2 regions of the Sulfitobacter sp. G21635-S1 genome follow, and region 1 is predicted to be linked to the other one. Evidence: riboswitches for the same ligand, from Rfam matches in the RefSeq annotation. Region 1 holds a riboswitch; the other holds the start of a gene.
The links. A riboswitch is a leader RNA that binds a small molecule or an ion and turns the genes downstream of it on or off. The one in region 1 is predicted to bind cobalamin.
Positions count from the first base shown of each region.

Region 2: linked by a shared signal. The riboswitch ahead of nrdH (glutaredoxin-like protein NrdH) and the one ahead of O4H53_RS20700 (CbtB domain-containing protein) in region 1 are both predicted to bind cobalamin.

Region 1 is NZ_JAPWGV010000025.1:39,399-44,154, reverse strand. It holds gene cobN (cobaltochelatase subunit CobN) at 1-169, opposite strand, end outside; gene cobW (cobalamin biosynthesis protein CobW) at 174-1,208, opposite strand; gene O4H53_RS20715 (DUF1636 domain-containing protein) at 1,205-1,579, opposite strand; gene O4H53_RS20710 (hypothetical protein) at 1,576-2,088, opposite strand; gene O4H53_RS20705 (CbtA family protein) at 2,096-2,788, opposite strand; gene O4H53_RS20700 (CbtB domain-containing protein) at 2,981-3,139, opposite strand; cobalamin riboswitch at 3,184-3,400, opposite strand; gene O4H53_RS20695 (DMT family transporter) at 3,646-4,551, shown strand; gene pncB (nicotinate phosphoribosyltransferase) at 4,596-4,756, opposite strand, start outside.
Region 2 is NZ_JAPWGV010000004.1:180,380-185,135, reverse strand. It holds gene O4H53_RS06690 (hybrid-cluster NAD(P)-dependent oxidoreductase) at 1-630, opposite strand, end outside; gene O4H53_RS06685 (aromatic ring-hydroxylating oxygenase subunit alpha) at 635-1,861, opposite strand; cobalamin riboswitch at 1,983-2,183, opposite strand; cobalamin riboswitch at 2,311-2,502, shown strand; gene nrdH (glutaredoxin-like protein NrdH) at 2,599-2,820, shown strand; gene nrdI (class Ib ribonucleoside-diphosphate reductase assembly flavoprotein NrdI) at 2,831-3,247, shown strand; gene nrdE (class 1b ribonucleoside-diphosphate reductase subunit alpha) at 3,316-4,756, shown strand, end outside.

The DNA of each region.
Region 1 (4,756 bases):
GCGTGGGCAGCTTGCCTTCAGGCCCGCCACCCCGGTGCCAGCCCGCCGCGAAGGCGCCGAGGTCACTGTCGGAGAACGAAAGCACCACCAGATCCGCAGGCGTCTGGCCCGGATCAAACGGGGTTTCGCTGTCCTCCAGCCCGTGGCTTTCGCGAAAGACGACGTGCATGGTGTCAGGCCCCCAGAACACCCCGGATGGCAGCGGTGTCGATGTGGTCGTGCTCCGCGATCACCACCAGGTGGCCCTGCCGCGCATCCGCGCCCCAGGGGCGGTCGAACTGCTGCCGCACCCGTGCGCCCACCGCCTGCACCAGCAGGCGCATCGGTTTGCCCGCCACCGCAACATAGCCCTTGACCCGCAGGATGTGCTGTTCGGTTGCCAGCCTTTCGATGGCCGCGACCAGCGCGTTCACATCCTCGACCTCGGGCATGGGCACCACAATGGTCTCGAAATCATCATGCTCGTGGTCATCCGCCCCGTCATGATGCGACGGGCGGGCCGCCAGATCGTCCTCGGCTGCGGCATTCAGGCCCAGCACCACCTTGGGGTCGATCACCCCTTCGGTCATCGGCAGGATGCGGATCGGGCGGGGGCTTTCCGCCTCGATGATCCGGCGCGCCGTGGCGAGCCCTTCCTCACCGGCCAGATCGGCCTTGGACATCAGGATGATATCCGCACAGGCAATCTGATCCTCGAATACCTCGGACAGCGGGGTCTCGTGATCCAGGCTGTCATCGGCCAGCCTCTGCGCATCCACCGCCGCCTCGTCAGGGGCGAAACGACCCGCAGCCACAGCTTCGGCATCGGCCAGGGCAATCACCCCGTCCACCGTGATCTTCGAACGGATCGCGGGCCAGTCGAAAGCCTTGAGCAGCGGCTTCGGCAGCGCCAGACCGGAGGTTTCGATCAGGATGTGATCGGGTCGCGTGGGCAGCGCCATCAGCGCCTCGATGGTGGGGATGAAATCATCCGCCACCGTGCAGCAGATGCAGCCATTGGCCAGTTCCACGATGTTCTCTGCCGGGCAATCGGGGATTGCACAGGATTTCAGGATGTCGCCATCCACCCCCACGGTCCCGAATTCGTTCACCAGAACAGCCAGCCGCCGCCCGCCCGAATTGGTCATCAGATGGCGGATCAGCGTGGTTTTGCCAGCGCCCAGAAACCCGGTGATCACGGTCACGGGAATTTTGCTCAGGTCATTCATTCGGCAGCCTCCAAAGGCAGGGTAAAGGGGGGAACACGCGCAAGGCTCTGCTTGCGGAAAATCACGGGGCGCTCACGCCAGGGCACCAGCCCGTCGGCACTAGCGGCATAGGCGGCGGCACCGGACAGGATATCGGGGGCATCCGCCGGGGTCAGACGGCCATAGACATAGGTCCATTTGCCCGGCTCCGACAGCGCCACCGCTGCCCCCTGCGAACAGGCGGACAGACAGGCCACCCCGACGATCTCGACCGCGTCAGGTGCCCCCGCTTCGGTCAATGCGCTGTGCAGCAGCGCGCCGGGCCGGGGGGCATCCTCTTCCAGCACCTCACCCGCGCGGCAGGTGGTGCAGACATAAAGCGTTGCGGTCATTCCACCTCCACCACGGCCCGGGCCGTTACCGGCGTGCCCTCCACCTCCAGCGGATGATGATCGTTGCTGTTCAACGTTACCTCGATCTCCACCTGGCCTTTGGGCAGGCCATCCAGATGCATCCAGGGGCCATAGATCCGGGCCAGCTTGACGCCGTTCGCATAGACATGCGCATGGCCCTGCCCCGGTTGATGGGGCAGGCTGGCGTTCTGCGGCGAAAACTCGAAATTCTCGACCATGACATGCAGGTTATAGCCCGCCATCGGGTCCGGGCTGATCATGATCTGAACCTCGGGCGCGGCATCCGCCGGGACCGCAATCGGCGTCTCGTGCATCTTGGCATGATCCATCCCGCCGACAGTCATGCCCCCGTGATCCATCCCGCCATGCTGGGCCGCATCCCCATGATCATGCCCGTCAAAGGTGATCCCGTTGCCCGCCGCAAAGGCAAAGCCGAGACCGCCTCCGAAGACAAGGCCGATGACGAAAAGCGCAAGCGTTCTGCCCATCACACCCTCACGCCGCCTGGGCGGCATGCTCCCCTTCGCGCTGCCAGAAATAGCCCGCAAAGCACCCGAGCAACACCCAGGCCGCCAGACCGACGCCGAGCGCACGCGCCGCGAACAGCGCGCCGATCTCGGTCGGGACAGGACCGGTAAAGGTCTCGGGCTCCGGCGCGCCGATCAGATGCGGTGCGGCCAGCAACAGCGCCGCCGCACTCCAGGCCGCCCAGTTCTGGCCAAAGGCCAGCAGCCAGAGCGCCACACAGGCCGCAATCGCCGTCGCAAACCACCAGACCTGCCGCAGAGCCACATCGGCGGCAGCCACACCGGGCACTTCCGGGGCAAGGGTAAATCCGGGGGCCAGATGAAAGGCCACGAAACCGGCCACGCCCCACAGGATACCCCAACGCCCGTCGATCCGCGCACCGCGGTCCTCGCCAAAGCTCATGGCCGCAACCAGGATCAGCGCATAACCGGTATAGGTCAGCATGGTGAAAATCACGCTCAACCCGTCGCGCATCAGGTCGAAACCGGGCAAGGCGGGATGGGCGCTGACCGCCTCTGCGCCGAAATGGACCAGTTCCCCGCTTTCATAAAGCTCCGCATGCAGCAGCACAGGCTGCACAAATACCAGTTGCAGCAGGCCGATGATCGCACCCGCCAAAGCCCCTGCAAAAAGGGCGGAAACCAAAAACCGTGAAGTCATAACGAGATCCTCTTGCTTTCATGGCAACGCGCCGGCACCGATACCAATCAACGCAAACACGCCGCCGAAAATCGGCAGCGCCTCAAGCTGATAAAGGTCTTTGACCGGAACGCGCTGCGTTGTTCACCAGGGGGAACGGGGTCACCGCCTGCTTTGACGCGGCTCAGACCTGATCCCGATGGCCCATAGGGGTCAGTGGCAGGGGAAACCTGTGGCATGGCGCACATCATGCGCGGCATCATGCAACGCGGCGGCCTGAACGTGCCCGGTCAGCGTGATCAGGGCAAGGCCCAGAACGGCGGCAAAGATCGCGGGAACAAAGCGGCTGGCGGTCTGCGACTTGGCAGTCATTGTAGTCATGGTCTTCTCCTTGCCGTCACACCCGACGACCTGTTTCAAGTTTCTCACGCCTGGCAGGTCTCCTGGCTCACGGGTCGATGCCTTTGCCCGCCTTCCCCGACCGAATGGTCAAGTGGCACGTTGGGCACAGACTCTCCGCTTACAGTCGCGGGGGCGGCTTCCGTTTCAGGCTGTGCGGCCCTTACGGAATTCCCTGTTCGGTTCCACACCCAAAGGGGCGCTTACGGGAACACCAAGCAAGCCCAATGTTGCACTTCGGCCCAGCCAAGGCAAGGCTCATTCACGACAACTCATGCGCCGAATGCGCTTGCCCGCAGCAACGCCTTGCGCTGTCTGGAAATGCCGGCCCCGGTGCGCAATCCCCGGTACTCCGGCCCCGGATCGGGTGGTGGCCTGCCCGCGTCCGACCATAACGTTTCAATTTCCTCTGGCCCTGCTCTGCCCTGCGGCCCATAACAGGCGGACAACCCTCCCCCTCTGACAGGAGCCTTCGCCGCGTGAGCCGAACCACCCTCGCGATTCTCTATTCGCTGTTTGCGATCCTGTTGTTCGATGGCATGGGGCTGATCATCAAACACCTCTCCGGCAGCTACGGGGCCGCCGAACTTTCTGCCTACCGCAACCTGGTGGGGCTGATCCCGGCACTTCTGGTCCTCTGGACTTCCCGGGACTGGCACGCCAAAGGACGCAGCCTGCACATGCGGCAATGGAAACTGGCCCTGCTGCGCGGGCTGATCCTGACCTTCGCGCAATATTTCTTTTACCTGTCGCTGGGCATCCTGACCTTTGCCACCGCCTCCACCATCTCCTATTCCAACGCAGTCTTTGTCACCGCACTCGCCGTGCCCCTGCTGGGCGAAAAGGTCGGGCTGGTGCGCTGGGCCGCGGTGCTGGTCGGCTTTGCCGGGGTGGTGATGATCGTGGGCCCGGGCCGGGACAGCTTTTCGCTGGCGGCCCTGCTGCCGCTGGGCGCGGCGCTTTGTTATGCGCTGACCGCCGTTACCGCCCGGATGATGGACGACGGCCCGCCAACAGCCCTGATCAACCTGTATTCCACCGGCGTCGCGACCCTGGGTGCGCTGGTGCTGACGCTGGCCACGGGCGGTTTCACGCCAATGCAGGACAGCACGGACCTGCTGTGGATTGTGGCGATGGGCGGGCTCGGCGGATTTGCCGTGCTGGTGCTGGTGACGGCCTACCGCATGACTGAACAGAGCAACCTTGCACCGTTCGGCTATTTCGGCATCCCGCTGGCCTTTGTCCTGGGCTGGCTGTTCTACGGCGAAGCGCCCTGGTCCGAGCTGTTCCCCGGCGCGCTGCTGCTGGCAGGTGGCGGATTGCTGATCATCTGGCGGGAACGGCAGATGAACGCGGCAGGGCGCGAGGTGACCACGCCAAAGTAGACACCCGTGCTTTGCCCCCATCGGCCGGGGCCGTTGCGCGCGTTCTAGACCACAACCTCCTGACGGTCCTGCGCGCCAACCCCGAACACCCGCTTGTAGCGCTCGATCTCTTCGGCCGGACCCATCGCCTTGTTGGGATTGTCCGACAGCTTCACCGTCGGCCTGCCATTGGCCGCCACGGCCTTGCACACCAGCGAGAAAGGGG
Region 2 (4,756 bases), on a different contig from region 1:
GGCCATGAGGCCCAGCATCAGCTGGTTGATCTGGCCGCGATAGCCGGTCCAGGGCGCAAAACGGTCGGCCGCCTTGACGATCCAGTGCAGGTCGATGCCCGGCACCCGGCTGGCCATATGCTCCAGCCGCTGGCGAAAGATGATCTCGGACGGGCGGCGCGCGCAGTTCACAAAGACGATGTCAGGCTCGGTGCCCAGATCGAACATCCAGGTGGTCATCGACATCATCGGCGTGATGCCGGACCCGGCCGAGATGAACAGGTATTTGTCTGACGGGAAATCGGTATGGGTGAACCAGCCCGCCGGTCCCGTCACCTTCAGCCGCATGCCGGGTTCCAGGTGGTCCAGCATCCAGCGTGTGCCGATGCTGTCAGCCTGCGCCTTGACGGTGATCGAGATCGACCGCGGCCGCGACGGCGAGGAGGAAATCGTATAGGTCCGGTGCACGGTGCCGCCGGGCACCGGCAGTTCCAGCGTCAGGAACTGACCCGGCTTGAAGTCGAACAGCGCCCCCGAGGGCGCGCGAAAGGTGAATGTGGCGGTATTGGCCAGCTCGGGGATGACTGACACGCATTCCAGCGGTTCATCGTCCTGCCAGAAGATATTGGACGGATGGGCGATATCTTTCATCGTGTTACTCCGCCGCCATCTGGGTCGGGGTCAGCCGCCGCGACATCGTGTTGCAATACCAGTCGACAAAACCGATCACGCCGGTCTCGTGGATGGGCGAATATGGACCGGGCTCATAGGCGGGTGAATTGATGCCGCGCTGGTTGTCTTCCACCACCCGGCGGTCCTCGTCATTGGTGGCGATCCAGACCTCGGTCAGGCGCTGGAGATCGTAATCCACACCTTCCACGGCATCCTTGTGGACCAGCCATTTGGTCGTGACTTGCGTTGTCGTCGCCGTCAGCGGTGTGACGCGAAAGACGATGGAATGATCCGGCAGGAAATGGTTCCAGGTGGTGGGGTAATGGTATTTCAGCAACGTGCCGGCGGTGTCGTCCCGGACCCGCCCGAGAAACTTTGTCACTGCGGGTTTCAGATCCATCGTAAAGCTCTTGGCACCCGGCAGAAGCGGCATCCGCGCAAGGCGGTATTGCATGTCCTCGGCCATGCGGAATTGCGAGGGATAGCCCTGATCTTCCAGCCGGTCGAAATGGGTCTGAAGATGCGGCGGTGTCTCCCCTTCCTCGATGCCGGTGACGGTCGGATCATCGGTAAAGGACCGGCACAGGCCCGGATGGTTGCCCCCGCAATGGTAACATTCGCGGTTGTTTTCCCAGACCAGTTTCCAGTTGCCGTCTTCGATGATGCTTGTCTCATGCGCGACCTTGGCGTCGCTCAGGTCATGCACCGCAAGATAGGGCTGCGCGAGGGCGGCGAAAGCCTCGAAATCGGGCGCTTCATCGGCAAGGCAGATATAGATCAGCCCCTGCAGATCCCGGCAATGGACCGGCTTCAACCCATGCTGTGACGGATCGAAATCAGGCCCCATTTCGCGGGCCCACAACAGCTTTCCGTCCAGACTGTATGTCCATTGGTGATAGGGGCAGACCAGGTTGGGCGACACGCCCTTTGCCTTGTTGCAGATGACCGATCCGCGATGGCGGCAGGAATTGTGAAAGGCGCGGATCACGCCATCGGAACCGCGCACGATGACCACGCCGTAGCTGCCGACCTGATGGGTGACATAGCTGCCCGCTTTGGTCAGTTCGCAGGCAGGGACGGCGAACAGCCAGTCGCGGTAGAAAATCGTTTCCATATCCGCGCGAAAGACGTCGGGATCGGTGTAGAAGGGTTGTTCCAGCGCATGGCCGGCGCGGCGCCGTGCCAGCAGGTCGCTGAGTGGGTGGGTCATCTTTCTGGTCTCCTGCCGCGCCCCGCGGATCGATTTGGGCAGATGACAGCACAAGACACCGATGGGCCGCAGCCTCTGGGAGGTGCCGCGCGCCAATTCAGTGCCAAGACCGCCACCCGCGGTTGAACAACTTCACCAAGGCTGGTTTCCGGACTTGATCGCAGCCCGTGAGGGCCCGAGGCGCAACGCCTTCCCGGGCTCCTCCTGCCCAGTGGCCGTTGATGCGCCGCATTACGATCTTACCGTTGCGGGGGCAGTGCCGGATTTTCGCCGGCTTCCCAATTCTCGGACCGAAGCCCGCACCTTGTGCCGCCATGATAGGCCGGACGCATGTTTTATGAAGATTTATTTGCGACCAAAACACTCTTGGAAAAGACAGCAACGCATTTTCCCGGAAGGGAAGGTAAAAAGGCCGACATCTATATATTGACAGTTTGCCTCAAGTTCACCCAATATGCAGTTGCTTTGGTGCCGGCGACTCGTCTTGCCGGTGAAAAGGGAAGCTGGTGAAAATCCGGCACTGCCCCCGCAACTGTAAGCAGCGAGTCACGTCCCGTTACCACTGGTGCATGCCGCACCGGGAAGGGGGTCGCGACACCCGAGCTGCGAGTCAGGAGACCTGCCGGAGCACCATAGATGACGACCGCGGCGGAGGGCCGGGGCGCGTGTTCCGGTGCCGCTGGCGCCCGATCCCGTGCCCTTGCTTTCGTGCCAACACCATAGTGAGGACAGGGCAAATGACCATTACAGTCTATTCGAAACCGGCCTGCGTGCAATGCACCGCAACCACCCGCGCGCTTGAGATGCGCGGCATTGATTTTCAGCTGATCGACCTGACCGAGGATGCCGCGGCAATGGCACTGGTGCAGGGCCTGGGCTATCGGCAGGCCCCCGTCGTGGTGGCAGGCGATGATCACTGGGCCGGATTCCGCCCCGACAAGATCAGCGCGATGATCTGAGGGCGCGGCAATGGGCGGGCTGGTCTATTTCTCGTCCCGGTCGCAGAACACGCATCGTTTCGTGGGCCGGACCGGTCTGGCGGCGGCGCGTATTCCGCCGGACCCCGAAGCGCCGCTGCCCGCTCCCGACGCGCCCTTTGTGCTGGTCACACCGACCTTTGCGGACGGGCAGGGGCGCGGCGCGGTTCCCAAACCGGTGATCCGCTTTCTCAACATCGCGCGCAACCGTGCGCTGTTGCGCGGGGTCATCGCCTCGGGCAACCGGAACTTCGGCGCGACCTATGCGCTGGCGGGCGATGTGATCGCCAGAAAATGCGCCGTGCCGGTGCTGTATCGCTTTGAACTCGCGGGGACCGACGGTGATGTCGCCCGTGTCCTGGATGGATTGGACAGATTTTGGAAAACGCAACTCTTGACCGCGAACTGACCGACAGCGCCCCGGCCGCAGCGGTGCCTGCCGAATGGCAGGGGCTCGACTACCACGCGCTGAACGCGATGCTGAACCTCTATGACGATCAGGGGCATATCCGTTTCGACGCCGACCGCATGGCGGCGCGGCAGTACTTCCTGCAGCATGTGAACCAGAACACGGTGTTCTTTCATTCGCTGGATGAAAAGCTGGACTATCTGGTCAGCGAAGGCTTTTACGAAGAGGCCGTGCTGAAGCAATATGACCGCGGCTTCCTGCACCGGATCTGGGCGGCAGCCTTTGCCCTGAAATTCCGTTTTCCGACCTTCCTGGGCGCGTTCAAATACTACACCAGCTACACGCTGAAAACGCTCGATGGAAAACGCTATCTCGAACGCTTCGAAGACCGCGTGGTGATGGTCGCCCTGACGCTGGCGCGCGGCAGCGAAGACGACGCGATGCGCCTGATGAACGAGATCATCGCAGGCCGGTTCCAGCCCGCAACACCGACCTTCCTGAACGCGGGCAAGGCGCAAAGGGGCGAGCTGATCTCCTGTTTCCTGCTGCGTCTGGAAGACAACATGGAAAGCATCGGGCGGGGCATCAATTCGGCCCTGCAATTGTCCAAGCGCGGCGGCGGCGTGGCCCTGCTGCTGACCAACCTGCGCGAACATGGTGCGCCGATCAAAGGGATCGAGAACCAGTCGTCCGGGGTGATCCCGGTGATGAAACTGCTGGAAGACAGCTTTTCCTATGCCAACCAGCTGGGCGCGCGTCAGGGCGCCGGAGCCGTCTATCTGAACGCGCACCACCCCGATATCCTGCGTTTCCTCGACACCAAGCGCGAGAATGCGGATGAAAAGATCCGGATCAAGACCCTGTCGCTGGGCGTGGTCATCCCCGACATCACCTTTACCCTGGCCAAGAAGAACGAGGATATGTACCTGTTCTCGCCGCATGATGTGGAACGGGTCTACAAGGTGCCTTTCTCGGAAATCTCGGTGACCGAGAAATACCACGAGATGGTGGACAACCCCAGGATCCGAAAGAAAAAGATCAACGCGCGGGCGTTCTTCCAGACGCTGGCCGAGATCCAGTTTGAATCGGGCTATCCCTATATCATGTTCGAAGACACGGTGAACCGCGCCAACCCGGTCAAGGGGCGCATCGTCATGTCGAACCTGTGTTCCGAGATTCTCCAGGTCAGCGAGGCCTCCGAGTTCAACGACGATCTGAGCTACAAGCATCTGGGCACCGATATCTCCTGCAACCTCGGGTCGCTCAACATCGCCAAGGCAATGGATGGTGGCGATCTGGGGGGCACGGTGCAGGCGGCGATCCGGGCGTTGAACGCGGTGTCGGAACTGTCGGCCATCGACTCGGTGCCTTCCGTGCGCCGGGGCAACGACGAAGGACATGCCATCGGGCTCGGGCAGATGAACCTGCACGGTTTCCTCGCGCGCGAGCACATCCACTACGGCAGCGCCGAGGGCGTGGATTTCACCAACATCTATTTCGCTACGGTGC